4 regions of the Kitasatospora sp. NPDC036934 genome follow, and region 2 is predicted to be linked to each of the others. Evidence: riboswitches for the same ligand, from Rfam matches in the RefSeq annotation. Region 2 holds a riboswitch; each other region holds the start of a gene.
The links. Region 2 has a riboswitch for cyclic di-AMP ahead of ACZ7BZ_RS30830 (NlpC/P60 family protein). Riboswitches for the same ligand answer to the same signal wherever they lie in the genome.

Region 1 (7,250 bases), on a different contig from region 2:
CAGCCGGGCCGGTCGAGTTCGGCGGCGAGGTCCTCGGCGACTCCGGCGTGCTGGTCGGCGATCAGCATCCCGGCGGCGCCGGCCGCGGTGAACCCGCGGGCGAGGTCGGCTCCTGAACCGCCGTCGAGCACCGCGATGACGACGACTGCTCCGCTGACCCGCATGGCCTGCTCCTCCCTGTGGGCGACACCGCACCGGCGCCCACGCGTACTGCGGAGGATCGTAGGCACGTCCTGACCCTCCGCAACAGGGATTACCCCGCAGGTGACCAGGCTCACGCCTGCCACCGGGCCAAGAGCTGTCCAAGGGCTGTCCACCGACCGTCCACGGGCCGTCCACGGAGTGTTGGCGCACCCCTCGCGCACCGCTCACCCGCCGCTCGCGCACCGCTCACCCGCCGCTCGCGCACCGCTCGCCGGCGACGGATGAACCGGTGACTTCCCGGTGGCCGCCCAGGCGCCCGTCCGGCCCGGTCCGGTCCAGCGGTTACGGTCGACGCATGCCAGCTCAGCCCGAGGGCCCCCGGCCCGCCGCCCAGCCCGAACCGCAGCCCGCCCCGGAGCTCTTCACCTGGGAGTTCGCCGCCGACCCGTACCCCGCCTACGCCTGGCTGCGCGAGCACGCCCCGGTTCGCCGCACCACCCTGCCGAGCGGCGTGGAGGCCTGGCTGGTGACCAGGTACGCGGACGCCCGGCAGGCGCTGGCGGACAGCCGGCTGTCGAAGAACCCGGCGCACCACAGCGAGCAGGCGCACCGCACCGGCCGGGTGGGCATCCCGGGGGAGCGGCAGGCGGACCTGATGACCCACCTGCTGAACATCGACCCGCCGGACCACACCCGGCTGCGCCGCCTGGTGTCGAAGGCGTTCACCCCGCGCCGGGTGGCCGAGTTCGAGCCGCGGGTGCAGCAGTTGACCGACCGGCTGATCGACGGCTTCGCCCAGCGCGGATCGGCGGACCTGATCCACGAGTTCGCCTTCCCGCTCCCCATCTACGCGATCTGCGACATGCTGGGCGTGCCGGCCGAGGACCAGGACGACTTCCGGGACTGGGCCGGGATGATGCTGCGACACACGAAGCCGGGCCAAGGCGGCGGCCAACGCGGCGGTGTGGGGCGGGCGGTGAGGCGGATGCGGGCGTACCTGCTGGAGCTGATCCACCGCAAGCGGGCGGACCTCGGCGACGACCTGATCTCCGGTCTGATCCGGGCGAGCGACCACGGCGAGCACCTCACCGAGAACGAGGCCGCCGCGATGGCGTTCATCCTCCTCTTCGCGGGCTTCGAGACCACCGTCAACCTGATCGGCAACGGCACCTACGCGCTGCTGCGCAACCCGGAGCAGCGGCGCCTGCTGCAGGAGTCGGTGGCCCTGGGGGAGACCGGGCTGCTGGAGACCGGGATCGAGGAACTCCTGCGCTACGACGGGCCGGTGGAGCTGGCGACCTGGCGGTTCGCGACCCGGCCGCTGACCATCGGCGGGGTGGACATCCCGGTCGGCGACCCGGTGCTGGTGGTGCTGGCGGCGGCGGACCGCGACCCGGCCCGGTTCGCCGACGAGAACACCCTCGACCTGGCCCGGAGCGACAACCCCCACCTGGGCTTCGGGCACGGCATCCACTACTGCATCGGCGCCCCGCTGGCCCGGCTGGAGGGACGGGCCGCGCTGGCCACGCTGCTCTCACGGCTGCCCGATCTGCGGCTGGCCGAGAATCCGGAGGACCTGCGTTGGCGGGGTGGCCTGATCATGCGTGGATTGCGCGAACTTCCGGTCGAATTCAGTCCGGAAGCCCGCTCCCCGCACGCCCGTCCTGAGGCCCCGACACACTGACGTGACGTCGTCGAGCAGGCTCCAGATGCGGTGTGAACGAGCATCAAACCGGACAAAGCCCCGCTGTTGGTAGGCGATCGAGCACGCGCCGTAATTCTTGTGTGATGTCGGTGATATGAGCTTGTGATTGGTCTGAGGATCTGTCTAGTCTCCCTGGAGTTCGCAGCTGCGGACCCCGTGCGCGGAACGCCGAATCCTGCCCGCCGCGCGACGGGAAACCGACCAGACCCTGGGCAGGGGCGGGGGACCCAGGTTTGTTGCCGTCTCCCCACGGCTTGGGGTGAAGCCGCCCGAGCGGAATCGTTTCCGTCGACGGCGGCCGGGCCACCTCCCGGTCCGAACCCGACAGCTCACCTCGCAGGCGTGCGGAGAGGGACCTTCATGCTGTTCGTTGGAACTGGCCGTCATCGTCGTCGCTCCCAGGCCGAGAAGGCCATCGCCGTCGCCGGTGTGGCCGGCGTCGGACTCGCACTGCCGCTCCTCACCGCCACCGGAGCCTCCGCCGCCCCGGCCTCCGTCTGGGACTCCGTCGCCCAGTGCGAGAGCGGCGGCAACTGGAGCATCAACACCGGCAACGGCTTCTCCGGCGGCCTGCAGTTCACCCCCAGCACCTGGAAGGCGTACGGCGGCACCGCGTACGCGGCGCAGGCCAACCAGGCCAGCCGGGCGCAGCAGATCTCGGTCGCCGAGAAGGTGCTCGCCTCGCAGGGCCCGGGTGCCTGGCCGGTCTGCTCCGTCAAGGCCGGCCTGAGCAAGGGCGGCGCCCCGGCGGCCGTGGACACCTCCTCGGACGCCAAGCCGCAGTCCGCGCCGAAGCAGAAGGCCCAGCCGCAGGCCGCGAAGCCCGCCGCGAAGCCCGTCCAGCAGTACACCCCGAAGCACGCCGCGCCGAAGCAGGCCGAGCGGCCCGCCGAGCAGCCGGTGCAGCAGTACACGCCGAAGCACGCCGCCCCGCGCGCCGCCCAGGCCCCGTCCGCCCAGACCGGCCACGACTACACCGTCCGCTCCGGCGACACGCTGTCGACGATCGCCGCCGCCCAGGGCGTGTCCGGTGGCTGGCAGGCGCTGTACGACGGCAACCGCGGCACGGTCGGCGGCGACCCGAACCTGATCCTGCCCGGCCAGGTGCTGCACCTCGGCTGAGCCGTTCCGCACGGCTCCGGAAGCCGAACGGAGGAGGGGGCCGCGTCCGGCGGTCCCCTTCGTCCGCGTTCGTCCGTGATGGTGGGACAAGTCGGGTCGGGCAGGTGAACTACCGGTGGGTAGCGGGGCCACACGCTGAGACGGAGTCGAGGTCGACGTGGCCCCGGGAGCCCGGGCGGTTAGGCTCTGGTCGTAACGACTCCGCAATCCTCCGGCCGACCGGCACCACCGTCAGCCGGACCCTGCTTCCGCAAGGAGATGCTTCGTGCCGTCCATCGATGTCGTCGTAGCCCGCGAAATCCTCGACTCCCGCGGCAACCCCACGGTCGAGGTCGAGGTCGGCCTCGACGACGGCAGCACGGGTCGTGCCGCTGTTCCGTCGGGCGCCTCGACCGGCGCCTTCGAGGCGCTGGAGCTGCGCGACGGTGACAAGAACCGCTACTTCGGCAAGGGCGTGGAGAAGGCCGTCCTGGCCGTCATCGAGCAGATCGGCCCGGAGCTGGTCGGCTACGACGCCACCGAGCAGCGCCTGATCGACCAGGCCATGCTCGACCTGGACGCCACCCCGGACAAGTCCTCGCTCGGCGCCAACGCCATCCTGGGCGTCTCGCTGGCCGTCGCGCACGCCGCCTCCGAGGCCAGTGACCTGCCGCTGTTCCGCTACCTGGGCGGCCCGAACGCGCACGTCCTGCCGGTCCCGATGATGAACATCCTCAACGGTGGCTCCCACGCGGACTCCAACGTCGACATCCAGGAGTTCATGATCGCCCCGATCGGCGCGGAGTCCTTCTCCGAGGCCGTCCGCTGGGGCGTCGAGGTCTACCACACCCTCAAGGGCGTGCTGAAGGAGCGCGGCCTGTCCACCGGCCTCGGCGACGAGGGCGGCTTCGCGCCGAACCTGGACAGCAACCGGGAGGCCCTGGACCTCATCACCGAGGCCATCCAGAAGGCCGGCTACGTGCCCGGCCGTGACATCGCGCTGGCCCTGGACGTCGCCGCCTCCGAGTTCTACCAGGACGGCGCCTACCAGTTCGAGGGCAAGGCCCTGTCGGCCGCCGAGCTCATCGAGTACTACGCCGAGCTGGTCGCCGCCTACCCGCTGGTCTCCATCGAGGACCCGCTGGACGAGTCGGACTGGAACGGCTGGAAGGCCATGACCGTCAAGCTGGGCGACAAGGTCCAGCTGGTCGGCGACGACCTGTTCGTCACCAACCCGGCCCGCCTGGCCAAGGGCATCGAGACCGGCACCGCCAACGCCCTGCTGGTGAAGGTGAACCAGATCGGCTCGCTGACCGAGACCCTGGACGCCGTCGAGCTGGCCCAGCGCAACGGCTACCGCTGCATGATGTCGCACCGCTCCGGCGAGACCGAGGACGTCACCATCGCCGACCTGGCCGTCGCCACCAACTGCGGCCAGATCAAGACCGGTGCCCCGGCCCGCTCCGAGCGCGTCGCCAAGTACAACCAGCTGCTGCGCATCGAGGAGATCCTCGACGACGCCGCCGAGTACGCCGGCCGCGGCGCCTTCCCGCGGTTCCGCTCCGCGGACCAGTAAGCACAGCAGGTTCGAGGCCCGGGACTGTCCCCGGTAGCGCACGCCTGACCGGTGCCCCGGCGCACACCCCGTAGGGTGGGCGGCGGGGCACCGTCGCGACCAGGAGGGGATACGGGAGATGGCTGGCTGGAGGATCCCGGGCTTGGCGGCCCGGCCTCGGTTCACGAGCCGGGCGACCGTCCTCGTCCTGGTGCTCTGCTCGCTGGTCGCGATCCTGGCCTACCCGACCCGGCAGTTCATCTCCCAGCGCGCCGAGATCTCCGCCCAGCGGGCGAAGGCCGACCACGCGCGCCAGCAGGTCGACCAGCTGCGCCGGGACAAGGCCCGCTGGCAGGATCCGGAGTACGTCAAGGCGCAGGCCCGCGCCCGGCTGCACTACGCGGTGCCGGGGGAGACCCCGTACATCGCGGTGGACCCGTCCGGTGCGGCCGCCCGGCCCGCCGCCCCGGCCGGCCCCGCGACCCCCTCCGCCGAGGCGGCGGCCGGCCAGGCGAAGGCCGCCAAGCCCTGGTACACCAGCATCTGGGACTCGGTGGACGCCGCCGACACCGTCGCGCTGGCCCCCGCCGCCCCCCGTCCGCTCCCCCCGTCCTCCGTTGGAGACCCCACCCCCCATGACCACTGAGAACCACCCCGCCGTCTCCGACGCCGACGTCGCGGCCATCGCCGCCCAGCTCGGCCGGGTGCCGCGCGGCCTGCGCGGTGTGGCGCACCGCTGCCCCTGCGGCAACCCCGACGTCGTGGAGACGGCCCCCCGGCTGCCGGACGGCACGCCGTTCCCGACGCTGTACTACCTGACCTGTCCCAAGGCCGCCTCGCTGATCGGCACGCTGGAGGCCGAGGGCGTGATGAAGGACCAGACCGCCCGCCTCGCCGAGGATCCGGAGCTGGCCGCCGCCTACCAGAAGGCGCACGAGGACTACATCGCCCGGCGCGACGCGATCGAGGTGCTGGAGGGCTTCCCGAGCGCCGGCGGCATGCCGGACCGGGTGAAGTGCCTGCACGTGTTGGTCGGCCACTCGTTGGCGGCCGGCGAGGGCGTCAACCCGCTCGGCGACGAGGCGATCGGCATGCTGGAGGACTGGTGGGCCAAGGGCCCGTGCGTCTCCCCGGCCGAGGTCGAGGCGGCCGGGCAGCGGGTCCTGCGCAACCGGGCCAAGGAGCAGGACCACGAGGCCGTGATCGAGGCCAAGCAGCAGAAGACCGCCGAGCGGGCCGCCAAGAAGCGCGCCGCCGAGGCCGCGGCCTCGGAAGCCGGCGCAGCGGAGCAGGAGTCCGAGTGAGCATGACCCGTGTGGCCGCGATCGACTGCGGCACCAACTCGATCCGGCTGCTGGTCGCGGACCTCGACCCGGAGACCGGCGAGATCACCGACCTCGACCGCCGGATGATCATCAACCGGCTGGGCCAGGGCGTGGACCGGACCGGCCGCCTCCACCCGGACGCGCTGGAGCGCACCTTCGCGGCCTGCCGGGAGTACCGGGAGATCATCGAGGGCTTCGGCGTCGGCCCGGAGCGCACCCGCTTCGTCGCCACCAGCGCCTCCCGGGACGCCGAGAACAGCGACGAGTACGTCAAGGGCGTGCGCGAGATCCTGGGCGTCGAGCCGGAGGTGGTGAGCGGCGAGGAGGAGGCCCACCTGTCCTTCGTGGGCGCCACCAGGGAGCTGACCGGCGGCCAGTTCCCCGCGCCCTACCTGGTCTTCGACCTCGGCGGCGGCTCCACCGAGTTCGTGCTCGGCGCGGCCGAGGTGGAGGCGGCGCGCTCGGTCGACATCGGCTGCGTGCGGCTGACCGAGCGGCACTTCGCCGGGGCCGAGCTGCCGTCCGCGGAGCAGGTCGCGGAGGCCCGGGCGCACGTGCGGGCGGAGCTGGACAAGGCCGAGGAGGTCGTCCCGCTGACCGGTGCGGCCACCCTGGTGGGCCTGGCCGGGACGGTCACCACGGTGTCCGCGATCGCCCAGGACCTGCCCGCCTACGACTCGGCGCGGATCCACCACTCGCGGATCAGCCGCGAGCGGGTCGCGGAGATCGCCCGGGAGCTGCTGGCCGCCACCCACGCGGAGCGCGCGGCGATCCCGTCGATGCACCCGGGCCGGGTGGACGTGATCGCGGCGGGCGCGCTGGAGCTGCTGGAGATCATGGAGCGCACCGGCGCCGCCGAGGTGGTCGTGAGCGAGCACGACATCCTGGACGGCATCGCCTGGAGTACGGCCTCCTGAAGGCCCGCAGGCCTTACGGCACCGGCCCCGACGCCCTTTCCGGGGCGCCGGGGCCGGGGCGCGCCCGGGCTCGGGCGAGAACCTTCGTGAATTTCTTCACATGGCGATCCAGTCATTCGTCGCACCCCGGGGCCCGCTACGCCCGAATTGTGAGACCGAAGGCCGGTCGCTCGCGCGGCCCCTTGGATCGCAGGTCAGGCCTCGTTCAGGGTTTGAAAATCGAAATCACAAGCGGGAACCCGGGCACTGTACGGATCGTTGCTGCTCAGCCGGGTGGTGCTCCGGCGCACGTTCGCGAGGGACTGCCGGGGCCCGTGAGCCGGTGCGCCGGTGTCGTTTTTGTGGGCGCGGAGTGTAGCACGGGGTGTCCATGAGCTTGTGACCGGGCTCACGAAGGCTCCTCCGGGCGGTGCTGGATACTTTCGGATATGAGCACCACGGAGCGTCCTCGCATCCTCATTGTCGGCGGTGGTTACGTCGGCCTGTATGCCGCGATGCGCATC
Region 2 (7,250 bases):
GAACGACGGTGCACGGGCATGGCTGCAGCGGCTCCATTCCTGCGGCGCGGCCCCGCGGCCGCGCCCTGCTGGGCGGCCGTCGAGCGGGAGTCCGGTGGCAGACGTTAGCGAGTCCGGGCAAGTGAGTCCAAACCCCTACCGACCCGAATATTTGACCCCTATTCGGACACCAGGCCGAGCAGCCGGAAAAGCCGCAGGCCCGGCCCTCCGTGACGGAGGACCGGGCCCGTGAACCTTCGAGCGGGGATCAGACCCGGACGATGGAGGCCAGCGGCATGTTGGAGACGGCCTCGTAGCGGACCGACGCACCCGGCTTGGGCGCGTGCAGCACCTGGCCGTTGCCCGCGTAGATGCCGACGTGGTGGGCGTCGCCGTAGAAGATCAGCATGTCACCGGGCTGGGCCTGGGAGATGTCCGAGCCGATCCGGGTGCCGGCGCCGGCCTGCTCCTGGGAGGTGCGCGGCAGCGACACACCCGCCTGGTTGAACGCCCAGACCATCAGGCCGGAGCAGTCGAAGGAGCCGGGGCCGGTGGCGCCCCAGACGTACGGGCTGCCGACCTTGGTGGCGGCGGCGGCCAGCGCGGCCGCGCCGTGCGAGCTGCCCGGGGCGACCTTGACCGGCGCGGCCGCGGCGCCCGAGCCGAGGTCGCTGCGGCTGCTGTCGCGCGAGGCGCGGTCGGCCGGCTGGACGGCCTTCGCGGCGGCGTCCGCCTTGGCCTTGGCGTCGGCGGCGGCCTTGTCCTCGGCCGCCTTGAGCGCCTGGCGCTCCTGCTCGGTCAGCGTGTTGAGCAGGTCCTGGGCGGCCTTCAGCTTGTTCTGGACCTCGTCCTTGGAGGCCTTCAGCTGCGTGGTGGTGGCTTCAAGCTCGCCGAGCTTGCTCTGGGCCTCGGTGCGGTCCTGGTCCAGCTTGCGCTGCTGGTCCTGGAGCTGCTTCAGCTGGTTCTTCTGGGTGCTGCCGGCCTGGTTGAGCGCACCGGCCTGGTTCAGGAAGTTGTCCGGGCTGGAGGAGAGCATCAGCTGGACGGTCGGGGATATCCCACCGTTGCGGTACTGCTCGCCCGCGATCTCGGCGAGGCCGCCCTGCAGGTCGGTCACCTGAGCCTGCTGCCGGGCCACCTGGTCCTGCATGCCGGAGACCTGCTTCTCCAGCTCCTGCTGCTTCTCCTGGGCGGCGTTGTACTTCTCGGTCGCCTGCTCGGCCTGCTCGTTGAGCTGGTCGACCTGCTCCTTGACCTGGTCCTTGGTCGGCTGCGGGTCGGCGTGCGCGCCGGTCTGCGCGGAGAGCGCGACGGCGGCGGCGGCGAAACCGGTCAGGATCGAGACACGAGCGCGACTGGCGGGCTTGGGACGACGATGGGACGCCACGAAGGCGGACTCCTTCTTCCTACATCCGCCTACCGGGTGAGCTGACGGGTTCGGGCCGGAAGCATGCCCTACGGCGCCTCACCGGCCTCACCTGCGGCCGACCTGGCGCCGATTCACCCCGGAGGAACGTGGTTCCCCGGCTCCGCTCCGCAGCGCCCCCGACTACTGGGCTCCCCTGTCGGGCAGTCGCTTCGACCTGCCCCGCTGTTTCGCGAACTCGACGGTAACCACCGCCGCCACCCAGGCTGGGTGATCGACAGTGCGGTGGTTCGAGGCACGACCCTAGTAACTGAACCGTGATCCGTTCAAATCCTTGTCAGAAAAAAGACGGAAGATTGCCCATGTTCTTTTGTGAAAATGACTGATGGTGATCGCCGCCGGACGCAAAGCTGATCGACTCTCACCGATCGGCCATGAGGCGGGCGAACCCGAAGCGCCACCCCCGTCGGGAGGTGGCGCGGATCACAGGGCCGGAGCCGGCCCTTCGGGCGTGTCGGCTCGTCAGATCCGGCGGATCGTGTTGATCGACATGGCATCGGCCTTCATCACCTTCACCACGTCACCGGTGTGCGGCGCGTGGACCACCATGCCGTTGCCGATGTACATCGCGACGTGGTGCATGTCGCCGCCGTAGATCACCAGGTCCCCGGGCTGGGCGGTGGCCAGTGTCACGGCCGTCCCGATGTGGCCCTGCTCCTGCGAGGTGCGCGGCAGCGAGACGCCGGCCTGGCCGTACGCCCAGACCATCAGACCCGAGCAGTCGAAGGTGCTCGGCCCGGTGGCGCCCCACACGTACGGCGAACCCTGCTTGCTCATCGCCTTGGCGACGGCCACGGCCGCGTAGCCGCTGGCCGGCGGAAGGCTGCTGAGGTCGACCCGGTCGGCGCCGCGCGAGGCGCGGTCGTCCTGCTGCTGCTGGGCCTTCAGCGCGGCGCGGTCGGCGGCGCTGAGCGAGTTCAGCAGGTCCTGGGCGGTCTTCAGCTTGGTGTTGACGTCCGTCTTGGCCTGGTTCAGGTCCTTGGTGGTGGAGTCCAGCGAGGCCAGCACGGCGGCCGCCTCGCTCTTCTCCTGGTCCAGCCGGCGCTGCTGGTCGAGCAGGCCCTTGAGCGCCTCGGTCTGGGTGGTGCTGGCCTGCTGGACGCTCGACGCCTTCTCCAGGTAGCCCGACGGGTCGGAGGAGAGCATCAGCTGGACGGACGGGTCGATGCCGCCGGTGCGGTACTGCTCGCCGGCGACCTGGGCCAGGCCGGTCTGCAGCTGGCTCATCTGGTCCTGGCTGCGGGCCACCTGGTCCTGCAACTGGTCGGCCTGCTTGCGGAGCTGGTCCGCACGCTCCTTGGCGCCGTTGTACTTCTCCGCCGCCTGCTCCTGCTCCTGCTGGAGCTGGTCGATCTGCGCCTTGACGTCGCTGGTGTTCGGCTGCGGCGCGGCGTGTGCGGCCACCTGGGCGGAGAGGGCGACCGCGGTCGCAGCGGCCGCGGTGAGCACGGAGACCCGCGCGCGGCTCGGCTGCTTGGGACGGCGGTGGGAGGCCAAGAGACCCGCTCCTTCTTCCAACGGACTCACCTGTTCGGGTGAGATACCGGAAAATAGGTTTGACGCCAGACCCTAGTGAAGATCTACCCGTTTTGCCACTCCCCCGAAGGCGTGAACTCCGGTTCTCCCAGTGACTTCACCGGATCCGCACACCCGCCCGACGACGGCGCTGACCTGCCGTCACGCCGCCCGGGCCGCTGGTCAGGGCCTGGCCAGCCGGTTCAGCAGCAGCACCGAGGCCACCGGGCGCGCGCCCGCCTTCCGCACGCCGTCCGCGACCTCCCGGTCGGTGGAGACCACCACCACCGGACGGCCCTGCGGCTCGGCCCGGACCAGACGGCGGATCAACTCGTCCGCGGTCTCGCCGGTCCGACTGAACCGTACCCGCACCCCGCGCGGTGGCGCCATGATGACCGGGACGTCCAGGTCCTGCCCGTCGAACACACAGGTGACCTCCGCCTGGGTGCGCTGGGCCAGCATCGCCAGCCCGCCCAGCAGCCGGATCCGCTGCTGCTCCAGCGGCAGCGTCGGGTACCCGGTCTTGGTCACGTTGTAGCCGTCCACCACCAGGTGCACCTGGGGGATCGCCAGCAGCTGGTCCAGCAGCGCCGGGTCGTCGTCGGCCAGGCCGCGCCGGGCCACGTCGTGCGGCGAGGCCGCCCCCGGCACCACCGCCTCCACCAGGTCCGCCGGGCGGATCTGGGAGACCGGCAGCGCCAGCTCGCGCTGCAGCCCCTGCGCCGACTGCAGCACGGTGTCCAGCAGCAGCCGCAGCCGCATGTCCTCGACGCTGCGCCCCTCCCGGGCCGAGCGGCGGCCCTGCTCGGCCGCGTTCTCCAGCTCGGACACCCGGTGCCGCAGCCGCCGCGCCTCGCTCTCGGCCGCACTGCGCTCGCCCGCGGCCTGCGCCCTGGCGGCCTCCAGCTCGCCGGCCACCCGCCGGGTCTCGGCCTGCGCCCGGCGGGTGTCGCTCTCCAGCGACCGCACCTTCTTGCGCAGCGACTCGGCCTCCCGCCGGACGCCCTCGAACTCCGCGCGCTGGCGGTCCAGGTCCGCCCGGGCGGCGGCCCGCACCTCGGCCAGCTCGGCCTGCAGCTTCTCCACCAGCCGGGAGGCCTCCGCCACCGCGTCCTCGGCGCCGGCCCGCTCGGCCTCCTCGCCGGCCTCGGCGACCAACCGGCTCCAGCCCGCCGACCGCACCAGGTAGGCGGCGGCCGCGACGTCCATCGGATCGGCGGCGCCGGGGACGGTGCCCGACTCCAGCGCCTTCACCAGGTCCGGCTGGCCCAGCCGCAGCCGCTCCGCTATCCGCACCCGGAAGGCCGGCTCGGACTCCAGCGCCGCCGCCAGCGCGGTGGCCGCGTACTTGGCCCGCCGCGCGGGAGTGAACTTGGCGTACTGACGCAGGCTCTGCGGCAGTTCCCCGGGCGGCAGCCCGCCCAGCGCGTCCGAGGCCAGCCCGACCACCCGTCGGCGCACGCCCTCGGGCAGCGGCCGGTCCAGCTTCTCGGCCGTGCGCTCCGCCGCGGCACCCGGGGCAGTGGTCTCGGACGGAACCGTCCCGGCGGCCGGCTGCGGTGCCTGCGCAGCGGGCTGAAGCCCCTGCGGTTCGCCGGGCTCCCTCGCTGCGTCCACCACGTCCTCGGCTCCGATCCTGGTCCAGCGGGTGCGGCCGCGGCCGCCCCTGTCGTCACGCTCCGTGCGTCTTGTCTGTATTGTCCCGTGCGGTGGACGGCCGCGTCGCGCACCGCCCGCCGCACCGGAGGGGTCAGCCCTGCGCGGCAGGGGCCTCCGCGCCCTCGGCGCCCGGGCGGGCCACCAGCTCGACCTGGTCCACCGCGTTGCACCAGCGGCAGCGCACCGACTCGACCGTCTCGCTGTGCACCTCGGTCTCCTCGACCTTGGACTCGCCGGCCAGGTCGAAGTGCAGGAACTCGGTCACCCGCGCGGTGCGGGTCACGTCGAAGCGGGTGAGGTTGCCGCACAGCGTGCAGCGCCAGCGCGTCTCGGCGGTCAGGGCGGGGACGGTCATCGGGGATCCTCTCGGCTGGTTCCCTGGGTGGGCTAGGCGCTCCCCCCGGAGCCCCGGCGTCGGCGGCGGGAGGCGGGATTGCCCGGCCCAAGCCTATTGCCTGGGGCAACCATCAGGACCACCGGTCAGCCGAGATGACCGGAGCCCGTTCCGGCCCACCGGACCGACCGGTAGTCCACCTGCCGTAAACCGCTGTGTCACCTGCCGCGCCCGGAGGGATGCTTGGCCGCATGGCGCTCGCGACCCCCGGCCACACCGACGCCCGGGACGGCCGCCCGGCGGTGGCCGCCCCGGCGGTCACCTACGCCCTGATCGCGGTCAACACCCTGGTCTTCCTGCTCGGCCCGGCGGCCGGCGTCAACCCGCTGTACGGCACCGGCCAGGCCCGGATCTGCGCCGAGCAGCGCTACGAGCAGCGCTGGGGAGCCGTCCCCGCCGAACTGCTGACCGGCCACCCGCTCACCGCCGAGCAGCTGGCCGAGGCCCCCGACCCGGTCCCCGGCTGCCCCGCCGCCCCCACCCCGGGCAAGCACCCCGCCGTGTCCGCCCTCACCGGCCTCTTCCTGCACGCCGGCTGGCTGCACCTGCTGGGCAACCTGCTCTTCCTCCACGTCTTCGGCCCCACCGTCGAACGCCGGGTCGGCCGGGCCAGGTACCTCCTCTTCTACCTGGCCGCCGGCAGCCTGGCCTCGTACGGTTTCGCGCTCGCCGAGGCCCGCTCGCCGGACTCCACCCGGGTCCTGATCGGCGCCTCGGGCGCGATCGCCGCCGCCCTCGGCGCCTACCTGCGCTTCCACCCGCGGGCCCGGGTGACCACCCTGGTCCCGCTGCTCCTCTTCCTCCCGCTGCGCTTCCCGGCCTGGCTGGTGCTCGGCCTGTGGTTCGCCCTGCAGTGGTGGTCGGTGCACTCGGCCGGGCCCGGAGTGGCCTACCTGGTGCACGTGATCGGCTTCTCGGCCGGCTTCCTGTACGCCTGCACCGTGGTCGGACACCCCCCGAGACGGCCCGGCTGAGGCCCGATACGCTGGCCGCACCCCATGAAGGAGCCCGCACAGTGATCACTGCCATCGTCCTGATCAAGACCAGTGTCGACCGCATCCCGGAGATCGCCGAGGCCATCGCCGCGATCGAGGGGGTCAGCGAGGTGTACTCGGTGACCGGTGGCTACGACCTGGTGGCAATGGTCCGGGTGCGCCGTCACGACGACCTGGCCGAGGTCATCCCGGGCCGGCTCAACAAGGTCCCGGGCGTGGCCCACACCGAGACCCAGATCGCCTTCCGCACCTACTCCCAGCACGACCTGGAAGCGGCCTTCGCCCTCGGCCTGGACGAGTAGCGGTCCGCCCGCACCCCTCAGCCCTCGCGTCGGGTGTCGGCGACGCAACGGCCGCCCTCGTTGCGGTAGTTCCACGCCGCGCCGTCGGTGACCAGCTCACGGACGGCGGTCAGGAAGCGCTCCACGTGCTCGTCCGGCGTGCCCGCCCCGAAGCTCACCCGGATCGCGTTCAGGCTGCGCTCGCCCGGCAGCGAGGGCTCGGGCGCCCCGCACTCGGACGGAGCGACGTCCTCGTCCCCGAGGAGGGTCCGCACCAGCGGGTGGGCGCAGAACAGCCCGTCGCGCACCCCGATGCCGTACTCGGCGGACAGCGCGGCCGAGAAGTGCGAGCTGTTCCAGCCCCGGACGACGAAGGACAGCACGCCCACCCGGGCCGAGCCGGCGCCGAACAGGTTCAGCACCCGGACCTCCGGGATCTCCCCCAGCCCGGCCGTCAGCCGGTCGACCAGCTGCCGCTCCCGGGCCTCCAGCGCGTCGAAGCCGGCCTCGGTGAGCGCCCGACAGGCCGAGGCGATCGCGTAGGCGCCGATCACGTTGGGCGAGCCGGCCTCGTGCCGGGCCGGGCCGGTGTGCCACTGGACCGCCACCGAGCCGTCCGGCTCCCGGGCCACCGTCCGGGTCGCCCCGCCGCCGGCCAGGTACGGCTCGGCCGCGTCCAGCCAGTCGGCCCGCCCGGCCAGCACTCCGGCGCCGAACGGCGCGTACAGCTTGTGGCCGGAGAAGGCGATCCAGTCGACGCCCAGCTCGCGCACCGAGACCCGGTGGTGCGGGGCCAGTTGGGCGGCGTCCAGCACCACCCGGGCGCCGTACCGGTGCGCGGTCGCGGTCAGCTCCGCGACCGGCCACAGCTCGCCGGTCACATTGGAGGCGCCGGTGACGCACAGCAGCTTGGGGCCCTCGGGCGCGGCGGCCAGCGCGGTCTCCAACGCCTCCACCGCCTCGGCCCGCGAGCGCGGCGCCCGCAGGTACCCGACCTCCAG
Region 3 (7,250 bases), on a different contig from region 2:
GGTGCAGGTGAACCATTCCGCGGGTGCTACGGAACGGACGCCACCCGGTGCAGGAGCAGCAGCGCCACGTCGTCCGGCCGGTGCCTGCGCTCCGTCACGTTCAGGGTGAGCAGATCGGCCAGCCGCTCCAGCGCCGCCGCCGGCCCGATCCGCCCCGGACCGGCCTGCCGGGCCCACAGCTCCAGCCCGCCGAGCATCCGCTGCACCGACTCGTCGTAGTCCTCCTCGCGGTCCTCCACCAGCCCGTCGGTGTACGCCAGCAGCGTCTCGCCGCCCGCCAGCCGGTCGACCACCAGCGGGTAGGGCTGCTCCGGGGCCACCCCCAGCGGTGGGCCGCCCGGCAGCTCCAGCTCCACGGCGGCGGCGTCGGCGGTGATCCGCACCGGCGCCGGGTGCCCGGCCCGGGCCGCGGTCAGCCGACCGTCGGCCGGGTCCAGGGTCAGGTAGAGGCAGGTCGCGAACAGCTCGGTGTCCAGCTCGGCCAGCAGCCGGCTGGTCCGGGCCAGGGTGGCGGCCGGGTCGTGCCCGTCCGTCGCGTACGCCCGCAGGCCGCTGCGCAGCTGGCCCATCACGGCGGTCGCCTCGGCGTTGTGGCCCTGCACGTCGCCGATCACCAGCCCGATCCGGCCGTCCGGCAGCTTCAGCAGGTCGTACCAGTCACCGCCGATCTGCATGCCCTCGGTGCTCGGCAGGTAGCGGGCGGCACTGGCGATCCCGGGCAGCCGGGGCAGGGTGCGCGGCAGCATCGCGCGCTGCAGCTCGCCGGCCCGGTGGTGGTGGATGTCGTACAGCCGGGCCCGCTCCAGGGACTGCGCCAGGATGCCGGCGAAGGCCGAGTACAGGGTGCGGTCCTCGCGGCTGAAGGCGCGCTCGGCGGCGAAGGTGATCAGGCAGGAGCCGACCTGTCGACCGGAGGCCACCAGCGGCAGCACGGCCCAGGCGGCCGGGGCGTCCGGGCTGCGCGGCGTGCTGCCGGGCTGGCTGAACAGCGGGGCGGAGCGGGCCAGCGAGTGCTGCATCACCGGCTCGGAGAGGTCCGCCAACCGGGTCAGCTCGGCCCGGCGCGGACCGCCGTACACGGTGTGCGAGACCGGCAGCAGCCGGCCCTCGTCCACCAGGTCGAGCACGATGCCGGCGGCGCCGAAGGCCGGGCGGGCGACGTCGGTGACGGCGGTGGTGACGTCCCGTACGGTCACCGCGCGGGACAGCGCCCGGGTGAGCGACAGCAGCAGCGCCGTCCGGGCCCCGGCCGGGTCGTTCGGCGGCCCGGTGTCCCGGGCCGGGCGGTGGTCCACGGTGGCCAGCAGCCCGGCCATCCGCACCGGGCGGCCGTGCACGTCCAGCATCACCTCGCCGGACTCCTCGACCCGCGCGACCTTCCCGCCCGCGCGCAGCACCCGGTAGCCGATCCGGTAGCGCCCGCCGCTCGCCAGCGCCTCCGCCAGCGCGGCCTGCACGTCCGGCAGGTCCTCCGGGTGGACGATCCGCTCCAGCGGCGGGGCCGTCCCCTCCGGGTCGACGGGCCGGCCGGTGAGCGCGAAGGCGGCGGCGTCCCAGTGGCTCTCCCCGGTGACCAGGTCCCGCTCGAAGGCGCCGTGCCCGGCGGCCCGCACCGCGAGCGACAGCAGCGGATGGGTCGGCGCGGGGCCCGGACCGGCCGGCCGCGGGGGCGGGGCGGCGGTGTGCTCCAGCACGTGGTCCAGCAGGTGGTGCAGCCGGTGGGCGCAGGCCCCGGCGATCGTCTCCAGCACGTCCAGGTCGCGCCCCGGGACGGTGCCCCGGTGCGCCAGCGCGAGGGCCAGCACACCGATCGCCTGCTCGTCCACCACCAGCGGCAGGCTCACCACGGTGACCATCCCGGTGCCCAGGCCGGCGTTCCGGTTCGGGTAGTCGACGCTGGTGTGCTCCGGGCTGAGCAGGTACGGGCGGCGCAGCTTCAACGCCATCGCGGCGGGCAGCTCACCGGCGGGGTCGACCAGGCCGTAGCGTTCGAGCGCCCAGTCCGGCAGCCCGTGCGAGGCGGTCAGCCGGAGCGACCCGGCGGAGTCCAGCAGGTAGAGCGCGGAGCCCTCACCGGTGATCCAGCCCGGGCCCTCGGCGAGCACGGTGCCGAGCAGTTCGGCGGCACTGGTGCAGCCGAGCAGCAGGCGCACACAGCGCATCGGACTACGGGCGGGAGTGGGCACTGAATCTTCATACCCCATTTCGGCCCCGTCCGGCTCAGGGCGGGCCCCTCGCCCCAGCCGCCGCACCAGCACCGCGGGCCGGTCGTCCGCGCCGTCCTGCGCCACCCGCCCGCTGCACGGGAAGTCCGCTGCAGGGCAGGTTGGCTGCACCGGAAGTCGGCGGGCCCGACTTCCCGTGCACGCCCGAACCCGCCGCCCAGCGCGCGGCGCTCCCGCCGGCGGCGCGGAGGAAGCCGGCCGGGCCGGCTCGGTCACCGGGGCTGCTCGGTCACCGGGACTGGGGCCAGGTGCGGAGGCCGGTGGTGAGAGTGGTGACGAGGCGGTCGTGGGTGGTGGTGAGGTCTTCGGAGAGTTGGAAGGCGCCGCCGATGGAGAGGGCGGCGAAGCCGTGGGCGAGGGATCGGACGGTGCGGGCGGCGTGGATCACCTCGGAGCCGTCGAGGCCGTACCCGCGGAGGACGGCGACGATGACGCCGACGAGCCGGGTGGCCGCGCGGGTGAGGTCGTCGTCGGGCTGGGGGGCCTGGGGAAGGGCGGCGTAGCGGTGCGGGTGTTCGGTGGCGTAGGCCTGGTAGGCGCGCAGGACGGCGGTGACCGCGTCGTCCCCGCTGCGGCCGACGGCGGCTTCCGCGAGCCGGTCGGCGAGTTCCTCGGTGACCCGGACGGCGACGAGTCGCCGCAGTTCGGCGAGGCCGCCGCTGACGTGCTTGTACAGCGAGGGGGTGGCGACTCCGGCGCGGGTGGCGACGGAGGCGAGGGTGAGGGCTTCGGCGCCCTGGTCGTCGATGAGGGCGAGGGCGTGGTCGACGACCTGCTCGGGGGTCAGTCCTACGCGGGGCATGGCTTCGGGTTCTCCGTACGGCGGTGGGGGCGGGGCAGACGGGGGATCAGGCGAGTTCGGCCAGGAAGGGCAGCAGGGCGTCGGCTACGGCCCGGGGGTTGTCGGCCATCGGGTAGTGCCCGGATCCCTCGATCATGACCTTCCGCGCGCCGAGCTTCTCGGCCTGGAGTTCGGCGACGGCTTCCGGCTTCGGGAAGTCGGGGTCCTTGCTGCCCATCAGGACGAGGGCGGGGCAGCGGACGGCCGCGGTCCAGCCGATCGGCGCGGAGTCGCCGGTGACGTGGCCGCGGGTGGCGGTCTTGCGGCCGGGGGTGCGCAGGGCGGCGACCAGTCCGTCCACGTAGCCGTCGAGGTCGGCGGGGCGGGGGCCGGGGAAGGCCATCTTGCGCAGGTAGAAGCCCCAGACCCCGGGCCACTGGACCATGGCGGCGCCCATCGCGACCATGACGCCCCGCATGAGGGCGTTGGTCCGGTGTTCGACGAAGGCGTCGATCAGGGCGATCCCGGCGACCCGCTGGGGGGCGTCCCCGGCGACCTTGACGACGGTCGCGCCGGTGTAGGACTGGCCGACCAGGACGGCTCGTTCGATGCCGAGGTGGTCGAGCAGGGCGAGGACGTCGGTGGCGACGGCGGCCGGGCCGTAGTCGTCCCAGACGATGGAGGACTCGCCGAAGCCGCGCAGGTCCATGGTGATGACCCGGTGGCCGGCGGCGGTGAGCAGCGGGTGCAGGTGCCGGTAGGCGCGGCGGGAGTCGAGCATCCCGGGGAGCAGGACGACGGGGGTGCCGTCGCCCTGTCGGGTGTCGTCGTACGCGAGGCGGCCGCCGGGGACGTCGAGGTACTGGGTGCTCGGGGTGGTGCCGGTCATGGTGGGCCTCCGCTGGCTCGCTCGGTGCTGGCGATTGCTTCCGATAGCCATAAAGCTAAGGCTAATAGCCTTAGCCGTCAAGGGCCCTTCCCGGGTCCGCTCCGCTCAGACCCCCTCGACCCTGAACGGGTCGTGCTCGCTCAGCAGCTTCTCCAGCCGGGCCTGGTCGACCCGGGCGACGGTGTCCGAGGACTCCTGCCGGTCCCGGATCACCTTGGCGAGCGTGAAGGTGGAGGTGACGGTGTAGAGGAGCCCGATCCCGAGGAAGGCCCGGGTCCAGCCGCCGACGGGCAGGTAGGCGATCCCGGCGGCGAGGGCGGTGCCGGAGACGGCGAAGGAGAGGACGGCCTGGACGTAGTACGCGGCCGTGGTCCGTGACTGCATCGGTGCGTTCATGGCGCCAGGATGCGACGGGGCGGGCCGCTCGCACATGAGTAGGAGTACTCAGATGGGCCTGGCGAACGAAGGGCCGTTCGTTGACGACCGATCACCTGTTCCCCAGCAGTCCCGGACGGATGGCTTGGAATCAGGGCGTCCTAGGATTAACGTTTGATAACGCAGCGCGGTCGTCAACGCCGTACCCAGACGGCACCGTGCGCCGTCGCCTAATCCCACCGGCCGGCCTCCGGGCAGGTCAGGGAGCCGGGGAACCACGTTCCTTGGGGTGAATCGGCGGGGCCCCGGCCCGGCCGTAGGAGACCTTCCTGCTCCGAACCCGTCAGCTAACCCGGTAGGCGCGAAGGAAGGAAAGGAGCGCGCCTCCGTGGCGTCGACGCACACCCCGGCACACCCGGCCGGCCCCGCAGCCGGTACCCAGCTCCTCGACCACCCCGGCCCGGACGGCCCGGAGGCATTCGCCCCGGAGGCCGAGGCCAACCGCCACCGGATGCCGCGTCAGACCCGCGGAGCCTCCCCGCTGCTCGGCGTCACCGCCGTCGCCGCCACCCTGGGCGCCACCGGTTTCGCCTCCGCGACCCCGGCCGCCGCGCCCGCCGTCGAGGCCCCGGACGAGTCGCCGGTCGCCCTGGCCGCCGACCCCGGCCTCGCGCTCGCCGCCCGCATCCAGCAGCAGGCCGACAGCCAGCGCACCGCCGCCGAGGAGGGCGCCCGGCTGCAGGCCGCCCAGGAGGCCGAGGCCAAGGCCGCCGCCAAGGAGGCGGAGGCCAAGCGCGCCGCCGACGAGGCCGAGCGGGCCAAGGCCGCCGCCCTCACCCTGCCGGTGAAGGACTACAACCTCACCGCCCACTACGGCCAGAGCGCCCGCTACTGGGCCCACCTGCACACCGGCCTGGACTTCGCCGCCGACACCGGCACCGCGGTCTTCGCGGTCGGCCAGGGCACCATCACCTCGGCCGGCTGGTCCGGCTCGTACGGCTACCGGATCGTCGAGACCCTGCCCGACGGCACCGAGATCTGGTACTGCCACCTCTCCTCGATCATCAAGGGCTCCGGCAAGGTGACCTCCGGCCAGCAGATCGGCAAGGTCGGCGCGACCGGCAACGTCACCGGCCCGCACCTGCACCTGGAGGTCCGCCCCGACGGCGGCGCCCCGGTCGACCCGGAGACCTGGCTCCAGCAGCGCGGCCTCACCCCGTAGCCACCGCCGAAGGCCCCTGGAAACCGCCCACCGGCGTCCGGGGCCTTCGCGGCAGCTCACTCCGGCGGCAGCTGCGCCAGGTACGCGTCGATCTCGGCCGGTCCCGGCTCCGGCGCGAGTTCGGGGAACTCCTCCACCAGCAACCGCGGCAGCCCGGGCACCGTCCAGTCGCCGAGCAGGTCGAGCGCCACCTCCGCCGCGGCCGCCTCGAAGTCCTCGAAGTCTCCGGCCAGTTCGTCCGGCATCGGCCGCCCCAGCGCGTTCAGCTCGGCCAGGTTTCGGTAGCTGCGCCGCATCAGGCCCTGCTCCAGCAGCCGCCGGGCGCCGTCGGTGGCCATGCCGACCGACAGCACCCGGCCCGGCCCCCAGCCCTGCTCGTCCGGTTCGTCCAGCCAGCCGGTCGGCGTCAGTGCCTCGTACCCGGCGAGCCGCTCCTCCTCGCCCAGCCCGGCGAACCCGGCCAGCCAGCCCCGGACGGCCTCCGGGTCCGCGACGTCCACCCCGTGGGCGTGCAGCAGCACCGCGTACAGCCGGGGCCAGGTCACCAGGTCGGCGCGGCGCAGCAGGCCGACGGCGACCTCGCCCTGCCACTCGGCCTCGGCGTGCAGCCGCTCCTGGCGCTTGGCGTTGAGCCGCTTCGCCGCCCGCTGGTGGTCGACCAGCAGCCGGACGGCTTCGCCGTAGGCGAACGGGTCCTGTTCCGGGTCAGGTTGGACGTAGAGGTGGAGCCGTTCGTACAGCAGGTGCTCCACCGCGTCGGAGGTCAGTTCGGGCCAGCCGTCGTGCATCCTGCCCTCGCCCAGCTCCAGCAGCGCCAGCACCGTGCGCAGCGGCGTCTCGGCCACCGGCGCCCGGTCCTGCCCGGCCGCCCAGGCGAGCAGGTCGGCGGCCCTGGTGCGCGGGGCGAGTCGCAGGTCTTCGTCGTTCATGTTCCGAACGGTAGCCGCCGGACGGGGATAGGGTCGGCAGCCATGGTCCCCGTACGCCTCACCGGCCCCCGGCTCGCCGTCCGCGAGTACCACCACACCCCGGAGGAGGTGGACGCGCTGCACGCGCTGTTCGGCGACCCGGAGGTGACCCGCTACCTCCCCTTCGAACCGCGCGACCGGGAGACCTGCGCCGACCAGATCGAGCTCTACCTGGAGGAGGCGCTGGCGGAGGAGCGGGACACCTACCGGCTCGCCGTCGTCCGGCGCGAGGACGCCGAGGACCCGGCCGACGCGGTGCCGGTCGCACACGCCAGCCTCACCCTCGGCAGGTCCAGCTCCGCCTACCTCGGCTACGTGCTGAGCCGCCCGGTGTGGGGCCTCGGCTACGCGGGCGAGATCGCCGGACTGCTCTGCGAGCTCTCCTTCGGCCCGCTCGGCCTGCACCGGCTGGCCGCCCGGGTCGACGTGGACAACACCGCCTCGGCCAGGGTGCTCGCCCGGCTCGGCTTCCGGTTGGAGGGGCGGGTCCGGCACGACCTGTTCAAGGGCGGGGTCTGGCGAGACTCGTACCAGTACTCGCTGCTCGCCGACGAGTGGCCCGGCCGGCAGTAGCGGGGGCGGCGGCAGGGGGCCGTAGTGGGGGGCCGGGGGCCGGAAGTGGGGGGCCTGAGGGCGGGGCCGGGGCAGGGGCCGTGGGGTTAACCCCACCCCCGATCCGCCGGTCCTCCGGATGTTTGCCGGGCCGCGCCCCGGCCAGACTTGAACACGTCAGCAGGTACGAACGCGAGCACGAACGAGGGGCCGGGGGCCGGGGATGAGCAGTAGCCGA
Region 4 (7,250 bases), on a different contig from region 2:
GCCGGCCACCTCGGCTTCGAGAACGTGCTCACCAGCGTCGGCCAGGTCTACCCGCGCTCGCTGGACTTCGAGGTGCTCACCGCCCTCGTCCAGTTGGCCGCCGCGCCGTCCAGCCTGGCCAAGACCATCCGTCTGATGGCCGGCCACGAGCTGGTGACGGAGGGCTTCAAGGAGGGCCAGGTCGGCTCCTCCGCGATGCCGCACAAGATGAACACCCGCTCCTGCGAGCGCGTCAACGGCCTGGCCGTCATCCTGCGCGGCTACGCCTCGATGACCGGCGAGCTGGCCGGCGACCAGTGGAACGAGGGCGACGTCTCCTGCTCCGTGGTGCGCCGGGTCGCGCTGCCGGACGCGTTCTTCGCCTTCGACGGCCTGCTGGAGACCTTCCTCACCGTCCTGGACGAGTTCGGCGCCTTCCCCGCCGTGGTAGAGGCCGAGCTGGACCGCTACCTGCCGTTCCTGGCCACCACCAAGGTGCTGATGGGCGCGGTGCGCGCGGGCGTCGGCCGGGAGACCGGTCACGAGGTCATCAAGGAGCACGCCGTCGCCTCCGCGCTGGCGATGCGCGCGGGCGCCCGGGAGAACGAGCTGCTGGACCGCCTCGCCGCCGATGAGCGGATCCCGCTGGACCGGGCCGCGCTGGACGCGCTGCTGGCCGACCGGCTGTCCTTCACCGGTGCGGCCGCGGCGCAGGTCGCCGAGGTCGTCCGCCAGGTGGAGGCCGTCGCGGCGGCCTACCCGGCGGCGGCCAAGTACGCGCCGGGCGACATCCTCTGACGTAGCGTCAGATCTCTGTCGAGGGCCCCGCCGCCGTTCCGGTGGCGGGGCCCTCGGGCGTCCGGGGGCGGCCCGGGTCGAGCGGCGGGGTGGTGGTGGCGCACGGCCAGTCGCAGTTCGGCTCGGCCAGCGGGTGCGCCTCCTCCGGCGCGAGCACATTGCCCCGGATGGTGGTGAAGGCGATCAGCCCGCCGGCGGTCAGCAGGCCCGCGCAGATCAGCATCGCGGTGTGGAAGGCGGAGTCCACCGAGGACGGCACCCGGTAGGCGTCGCCGCTCAGCCCGGCCAGCGCGGGCAGCGCGGCCACCGCGAGCAGCCCGGCCGCGCGGGCGGCGGCGTTGTTGACGCCGCTGGCGATGCCGGCGTGCCGCACCTCGACCGCGGCCAGCACGGTCGCGGTCAGCGGCGCGACCAGCAGGGTCATCCCGGATCCCATCACCGCCACCGCGGGCAGCACGTCCGCCCAGTAGGAGGAGTCCGGGCCGGTGCGCAGCATCAGCAGCACCCCGGCCGCGCACAGCAGCGGGCCGACGGTGAGCGGGATGCGCGGGCCGATCCGCTTGCCGAGGCGGCCGGCCCGCGCGGACAGGGTCAGCATCAGCACGGTGATCGGCACCAGCGCGAAGCCGGAGACCAGCGGGGAGAAGCCCGAGACGATCTGCAGCTGCACCACCAGCAGGAAGAACACGCCGCTGAACGCCGCGTAGACGCAGAGGGTGACCAGGTTCACGGCGGTGAACAGCCGGGAGGAGAACAGCCCGAGCGGCAGCATCGGATCGGGGGTGCGCCGCTCGACGGCCACGAAGGCGGCGCCCAGCAGCAGGCCGGTCGCCCCGGTGACCCAGACGGCGGGGGACAGGCCCTCCCCGGCGGCGGTGAGCGCGTAGGTGATCGCGCCGAGGGCGAGCGCGGCGAGCAGCGCGCCGGGTACGTCGAAGCGGCCCGTCGCCGACTCGTCCCGGCTCTCCGGGACGTAACGGGAGGTCACCGCGATGACGGCGGCGGCCAGCGGCAGGTTCAGCAGGAAGATCCAGCGCCAGCCGGGGCCGTCCACCAGCCAGCCGCCGAGGAAGGGGCCGACGGCGGCCGACACCCCGCCCAGGCCGGACCACAGGCCCACCGCCGCCGAGCGGTCTTCCGGGTGGAAGACGGCCTGGAGCATGGCGAGCGAGCCCGGGGTGAGCAGCGCCCCGCCGATGCCCTGGACGGCGCGGCCGGCGATCAGCACGTGGATGGTCGGGGCGGCGGCACAGGCCGCGGACGCGGCGGCGAACCAGACCACGCCGATCAGGAAGACCCGGCGCCGGCCGTAGCGGTCGCCGAGGGCGCCGCCGAGCAGGATCAGGCCCGCCAGGGTGAGCAGATAGGCGTTCAGGGTCCATTGCAGCGAGGCGAGGGAGGCGCCGAGGTCGGCGCCGATCCGGGGCAGGGCGACGTTCACCACGGTGCCGTCGAGCATCGCCATGCTGGAGCCGAGCACCGTTGCCAGGAGAACCCAGCGACCCTGCCCGGTGCCCAGGCGCAGAGTGCCTGCTTGAGAGGTGGTCACGGGGCAGATCCTGGTCCGACGGGGTGTACGTGACAAGGGTCACCGGGTGGTGTGTCGGTCGGTGGCGGTGCGTGAGCGAATGGTCGCGTCGCGGTGGGGTGGTCGGCGCAGGGTGGTGGATCAGTGGCGCCGGGTGAATGGATTGTGCACGCACGGTGTGCTGGATCATTCGGAGGGTGACCATGGCGGCGGGGGTGGTTGCGGATTCAAGAGATCGACATTGCTTCACCTGAACGGATGAGTTTTAGTTCAGCGACCGCCCGGCCAGTCCGGACGGATCCACCGGGTGGAACGCCGAGTCCTGCCGCTGCCCGGTGGCTCGAACCGAACTCTGTACGGCAGGAGCGGGGGACCCACAGGTAAGTCGCCGGACCGGAGTTCGCGCCTTTTCAGCGCGCGGACGACCAGGACCGGCTTGGGGTGAAGCCGCGCATGAGCGGCCGGGCAACTCCAGCCCGAACCCGACAGCTCACCTCGCAGGCGTCGGAGAGGAAAATTCCATGCCTGCACAGGCTCGTCGTATCGCCCTGCCCCGTGCCGCCCGCATCGGCATCGCCACCGCCGTCACCGGCGCCTCGTTCGTCCTGCCGCTCGTGACCGCGATGAGCGCCCAGGCGCACACCGCCCCGGCCGCCGCCACCGCTTCGGCGGCCTCGCACGAGGCCGCTCCGGCCGCCTCCGCCACCGGCGCTTCGGTGGCCGGCGCCTCGGCCACCGGTCAGGAGAGCTACCGCGTCGTCAGCGGCGACACCCTCTCGAAGATCGCCGACGCCAAGCACGTCGACGGCGGCTGGCACGCGCTGTACGAGCAGAACCGCTCGGTCGTCGGCGCCAACCCGAACCTGATCTTCCCGGGCCAGCAGCTGGCCCTCGCCGGTCAGGCCGGCCACGCCGGTCAGGCCGCTGACGCTGCGAAGCCCGCCGCTCCGGAGAAGCCCGCCAAGCCGACCGCTCCGGCCACCCAGGACGCCTCCGCCGCCGCGGACACCCAGCCGCAGGTCCGGACCGAGGCCGCCAAGCCGGGTGCCCAGCTGCAGACCCAGGTGCAGACCGCCGCCCCGGCCCAGGCCGTCACGGCCGCCCCGGTCGCCGCCACCTCCGGCTACGTCGCCCCGCTGGCCAACCCGGTGCTGGGCGAGGCCTACGGCGTGGCCGGCTCGATGTGGGCCTCCGGCCACCACACCGGCCAGGACTTCGTCGCCTCCACCGGCACCCCGCTGCGCGCCGTCGCCAACGGTGTCGTGGTGAAGGCCGGCAACGGCGGCGCCTACGGCAACGAGGTCGAGATCAAGCTCGCCGACGGCAAGTACGCCCAGTACGCGCACCTGTCCTCGATCGGCGTGTCGATCGGTCAGACCGTCACCACCGGCCAGCAGCTCGGCCTCTCCGGCGCGACCGGCAATGTGACCGGCCCGCACCTGCACTTCGAGATCCGCACCGGTCCGGAGTACGGCTCGGACATCGACCCGGTCGCCTACCTGCGGGCGCACGGCGTCGCGCTCTGACCCGCCTGCTCCCTGCCGCAGGACTGTGAACCACCGCTGATGCGGGGCGAATCGACCGCCCGGGATGGTCATGTCGGGTGACCGCTCGACCGGGTGATCGCCGCACCAGTGGACCTGGGCGCGGGACACGCCCACGGCCGGTCCGGCCGTACGAGACAGCTCTCGTGCGGCCGGGCCGGCCACCGCCGTTTCCCGGGGCCTCGCGGTGCGTGCGCGAGGTGTCGAACAGGGCGTCAACTCCCGTGATTCCCGGGATGAGCTCCGATTCCGCGAGCCGTTCGGTTTCGGCGGGTCAGTTCCGGTGGACGGGCAGGCCGTGCTCGGCGGCACCGAGCAGCTGGTGCATCCGGTGGCCGAAGTCCTCGGTGTCGTCGGCGGGTTCGGGGAAGACCAGACGGACGTCGCGGTGGCCGTGCGAGTGGTCCAGGCGCAGCACCAGGCCGTGGCGGTCCAGGGCGAGCGGGCGGACGTCCGGCCGGTGGGTGAGCAGGGCCGGGTCGAGCAGGCGGGTGAGCAGATCGAGGGCGTCGGCGTGGTCGTCGGCCAGGTGGGTGAGCAGGGCGGCCTCGTACCGGGCCAGCGGGTCGGGGGCGGCGAGGGTGAGGTCGGCGGCGGTGAGTGCGCTGGTGCCGTACGGGGTGGCGAGGACGGCGTGGGCGACGTCGACGCGCAGGTGGACGCTGAGGCCGTCGTCGGCGAGGTGGGCCAGGTGCAGTCGGCCGGCCAGGGTGAGCCGGGCGCGGATCCGGGCGCGGACGGCGACGGGGGAGACGTCGGTGACGTCGAGCACGACGGCCAGGCCGTCGGTGGCGCCGGCGGCGGCCGCGGTGAGCGGGGCGTCCAGTGGGGCGCGCAGGCGCAGCCGGGAGCCGTGGACGGAGACCGGGGTGTCCAGGTCGTGGTGCTCGCCGAGGGCGCGGACGGTGAGCGAGGAGGTCGCGCTGAGCAGGCTGTGGACCCGGTCGGCGGTGGTGGGCTCGGGCACCTGGGCGTCGCAGGTGGGCAGGCTCATGGACGGACCTCCTGTTAGTTAGGTAAGGCTAACCTAATCTTCGCGGAGGGTGGTGGCAAGTGCGACGGGGCCCGGACGCGTGACGGCGTCCGGGCCCCGGGGGCGGCGGTGGCGGCGGGTCAGCCGACGACGGCCTGGGCGTCGATCTCCACCAGCATCGGCTCCTGCGGCAGTTCGACGAAGACCGTGGTGCGGCAGGGCTTCACCCCGCCCGGCCTGATGTTCTCGTCGATGAACTCGGCGTAGACCTCGTTCATCAGTGGAAAGTCGGCCCGCTTGGTGAGGTAGACACGGAACATCACCACGTCCTCGATGGTGGCGCCGCCGGCCTCGACGATGGCCTTGACGTTCTCCAGCGTGCGGCGGGTCTGGGCCTTCACGTCGCCGTGGTGGAGGTACTCGCCGGTGGCCGGGTCCTGCGGGCCCTGGCCGGAGACCTGGAGGATCGGGCCCTTGCGGACGCCCTGGGAGAACATCCAGGCGGGGGCCGGGGCGCCGTCGGTGCGGATCTCGATCTTGTCGGAGTCCATGGGGTTCCTTACGTGCGGTGGGTGCGGCAGTGAGTGGCGGGCCGTCAGTTGTGCTGGGGGCGGCCGCAGTCGGCCGAAATGGCGCGGGCGGTGGCGAGCAGCTGGGGGAGGAGGTCCAGCACCTGCTCGTACGGGAGGACGACGTCCGGGACGGAGATCGACGCTGCGGCGACGACCCGACCGCTGGCGTCCCGGATCGGGGCGGCCACGCAGTTGATGAAGGCCTCGTGCTCGGCGTGGTCCTGCGCCCAGCCCAGGGCGGCGACCTTCTCCAGCTCGGCGAGCAGCGCCTCGGGCGTGGTGAGGGTGCGTTCGGTGTGCGGGGTGAAGTCGACCCCGGCCACCACCCGGCGGCGCTCGGGCAGCGGGAGGTCGGCCAGCAGCACCTTGGAGACGGCGGCGCTGTGCAGGGCCGCGCGCAGGCCGATCCGGGAGTACATCCTGACCGGGTGACGGGAGTCGTACTTGTCGATGTAGACCACCTCGCCGCCCTCGTACGCCGCCAGGTGCACGGTCTGGCCGGTGGCGGAGTTCAGCTCGGCGAGGTGCGGGGCGGCGATCCGGCGGAGGCCGCGCTGCTCCAGGGCGAGGCCGGAGAGGGCGAACAGGCCCGCGCCGAGGTGGTAGCGGTAGGCCGCGTCACGGTAGACGAAGCGCTCCTCCTCCAGGCTCTGGAGCAGCCGCAGCACGGTGGTCTTGTGCACGCCGAGGACCTCGGCCAGCTGGTCGAGGGAGCGCTCGCCCTCGCCGAGCTGGGCGAGGATGCGCAGGGCGCGGGTGACGGTCTGGCTCATCGGGCTCGGGCTCCGGTCGGGTGGCTGGGGTCGCTGCTCATTCTGCCCGGGCCGGGGGAGGCGGGCCGGACGCGGGAAGCGGGCGGCGCCGGGGGAGCGGGCAGCGCCGGGGAGGCGATGTCGTCGGCGGTGACCCGGGTGGCGGCCCAGTCGGCGGGGGAGGCGTCGAGCAGGGCGGTCACCACCGGGGTGGGCGGCAGTTCGGCCTGGTCGCCGTGGGCGGTCAGGGCGCAGGCCGCGGCCAGGTGGCCGAGTCTCAGCCGGCGGCGCTGGTCCAGGCCGTGCAGGGTGCCGGCCAGGTAGCCGGCGGCGAAGGCGTCGCCCGCGCCGGTGGCCTCCACCACCTCGACGGCCAGGGCCGGCTCGGCGACGGCCGTACCGTCCCGCTCCAGCGCGGTGACCAGCCGGGCGGCGTCCTTGACCACCACGGTGGCGGGGGACGGGAAGCGGCGGCGCAGGGCGGCCGGCTCGTCGGTGCCGAAGGCGGCCTGGGCCTCGTCGGCGCCGAGCAGCAGCAGGTCGGCGGCGTCCAGCAACGGAGGCAGCACCGCCGGGTCGCGGTCCCGCCAGAGCGCGGGGCGCCAGTTGAGATCGAAGCTGACCAGCCGCCCGGGGCGGCGGTCGGCGAGCAGGGCGCGCAGCAGGGCGAGGCAGTCGTCGGAGAGCGCGGCGGTGATGCCGGACAGGTGGAGCAGCCGGGCGCCCGCCAGCAGTCGGGCGGCGGCCGGGTCGGTGAGCAGGGCGGGGGAGAGCGCGGCCGCCGCGGAGCCGCGCCGGTGGTAGTGCAGTCGGCTGCGGCCGGGGCCGAGGTCGTGCCGGTGGCCGGTGGCGCCGCCGACCTCCTTCAGATACAGGCCGGTCGGGCGGTGCGGGTCGACGGTGACCCCGGAGACGTCCACGCCGCGGGCGGCGACCTCGGCGAGCAGGCGGCGGCCGAAGCCGTCGTCGCCGACCCGGCTGATCCAGGCGGTCGGCACGCCGAGGCCGGCCAACGCCCCGGCCACATTGGACTCCGCGCCGCCGACGGACAGCCGGAAGGTGTCCACGGCCTCCAGCGGTCCCGGGCGGTCGGGCAGCAGGACG

Region 1: linked by a shared signal. The riboswitch ahead of ACZ7BZ_RS16755 (transglycosylase family protein) and the one ahead of ACZ7BZ_RS30830 (NlpC/P60 family protein) in region 2 are both predicted to bind cyclic di-AMP.
Region 3: linked by a shared signal. The riboswitch ahead of ACZ7BZ_RS33840 (M23 family metallopeptidase) and the one ahead of ACZ7BZ_RS30830 (NlpC/P60 family protein) in region 2 are both predicted to bind cyclic di-AMP.
Region 4: linked by a shared signal. The riboswitch ahead of ACZ7BZ_RS28650 (M23 family metallopeptidase) and the one ahead of ACZ7BZ_RS30830 (NlpC/P60 family protein) in region 2 are both predicted to bind cyclic di-AMP.

The regions. Positions count from the first base shown of each region.
Region 1 is NZ_JBVJQR010000009.1:291,790-299,039, forward strand. Features, by position in the region: gene ACZ7BZ_RS16745 (SDR family NAD(P)-dependent oxidoreductase) at 1-164, opposite strand, end outside; gene ACZ7BZ_RS16750 (cytochrome P450 family protein) at 500-1,828, shown strand; cyclic di-AMP (ydaO/yuaA leader) riboswitch at 2,039-2,208, shown strand; gene ACZ7BZ_RS16755 (transglycosylase family protein) at 2,210-2,971, shown strand; gene eno (phosphopyruvate hydratase) at 3,237-4,526, shown strand; gene ACZ7BZ_RS16765 (FtsB family cell division protein) at 4,669-5,151, shown strand; partial or broken gene ACZ7BZ_RS16770 (DUF501 domain-containing protein) at 5,123-5,659, shown strand; gene ACZ7BZ_RS16775 (Ppx/GppA phosphatase family protein) at 5,812-6,747, shown strand; gene ACZ7BZ_RS16780 (NAD(P)/FAD-dependent oxidoreductase) at 7,176-7,250, shown strand, end outside.
Region 2 is NZ_JBVJQR010000026.1:83,537-90,786, reverse strand. Features, by position in the region: gene ACZ7BZ_RS30835 (C40 family peptidase) at 1-20, opposite strand, end outside; gene ACZ7BZ_RS30830 (NlpC/P60 family protein) at 248-1,366, opposite strand; cyclic di-AMP (ydaO/yuaA leader) riboswitch at 1,377-1,531, opposite strand; gene ACZ7BZ_RS30825 (C40 family peptidase) at 1,868-2,902, opposite strand; gene ACZ7BZ_RS30820 (NYN domain-containing protein) at 3,104-4,405, opposite strand; gene ACZ7BZ_RS30815 (hypothetical protein) at 4,671-4,934, opposite strand; gene ACZ7BZ_RS30810 (rhomboid family intramembrane serine protease) at 5,165-5,947, shown strand; gene ACZ7BZ_RS30805 (Lrp/AsnC ligand binding domain-containing protein) at 5,989-6,270, shown strand; gene ACZ7BZ_RS30800 (aminotransferase class V-fold PLP-dependent enzyme) at 6,288-7,250, opposite strand, start outside.
Region 3 is NZ_JBVJQR010000035.1:24,842-32,091, reverse strand. Features, by position in the region: gene ACZ7BZ_RS33860 (SpoIIE family protein phosphatase) at 27-2,186, opposite strand; gene ACZ7BZ_RS33855 (TetR/AcrR family transcriptional regulator) at 2,455-3,027, opposite strand; gene ACZ7BZ_RS33850 (alpha/beta fold hydrolase) at 3,074-3,895, opposite strand; gene ACZ7BZ_RS33845 (YiaA/YiaB family inner membrane protein) at 4,001-4,291, opposite strand; cyclic di-AMP (ydaO/yuaA leader) riboswitch at 4,488-4,646, shown strand; gene ACZ7BZ_RS33840 (M23 family metallopeptidase) at 4,659-5,492, shown strand; gene ACZ7BZ_RS33835 (hypothetical protein) at 5,549-6,421, opposite strand; gene ACZ7BZ_RS33830 (GNAT family N-acetyltransferase) at 6,464-7,033, shown strand; gene ACZ7BZ_RS33825 (sensor domain-containing protein) at 7,236-7,250, shown strand, end outside.
Region 4 is NZ_JBVJQR010000022.1:34,840-42,089, forward strand. Features, by position in the region: gene purB (adenylosuccinate lyase) at 1-777, shown strand, start outside; gene ACZ7BZ_RS28645 (MFS transporter) at 785-2,326, opposite strand; cyclic di-AMP (ydaO/yuaA leader) riboswitch at 2,639-2,824, shown strand; gene ACZ7BZ_RS28650 (M23 family metallopeptidase) at 2,827-3,831, shown strand; gene ACZ7BZ_RS28655 (DUF2470 domain-containing protein) at 4,124-4,843, opposite strand; gene ACZ7BZ_RS28660 (RidA family protein) at 4,963-5,373, opposite strand; gene ACZ7BZ_RS28665 (IclR family transcriptional regulator) at 5,418-6,167, opposite strand; gene ACZ7BZ_RS28670 (sugar kinase) at 6,164-7,250, opposite strand, start outside.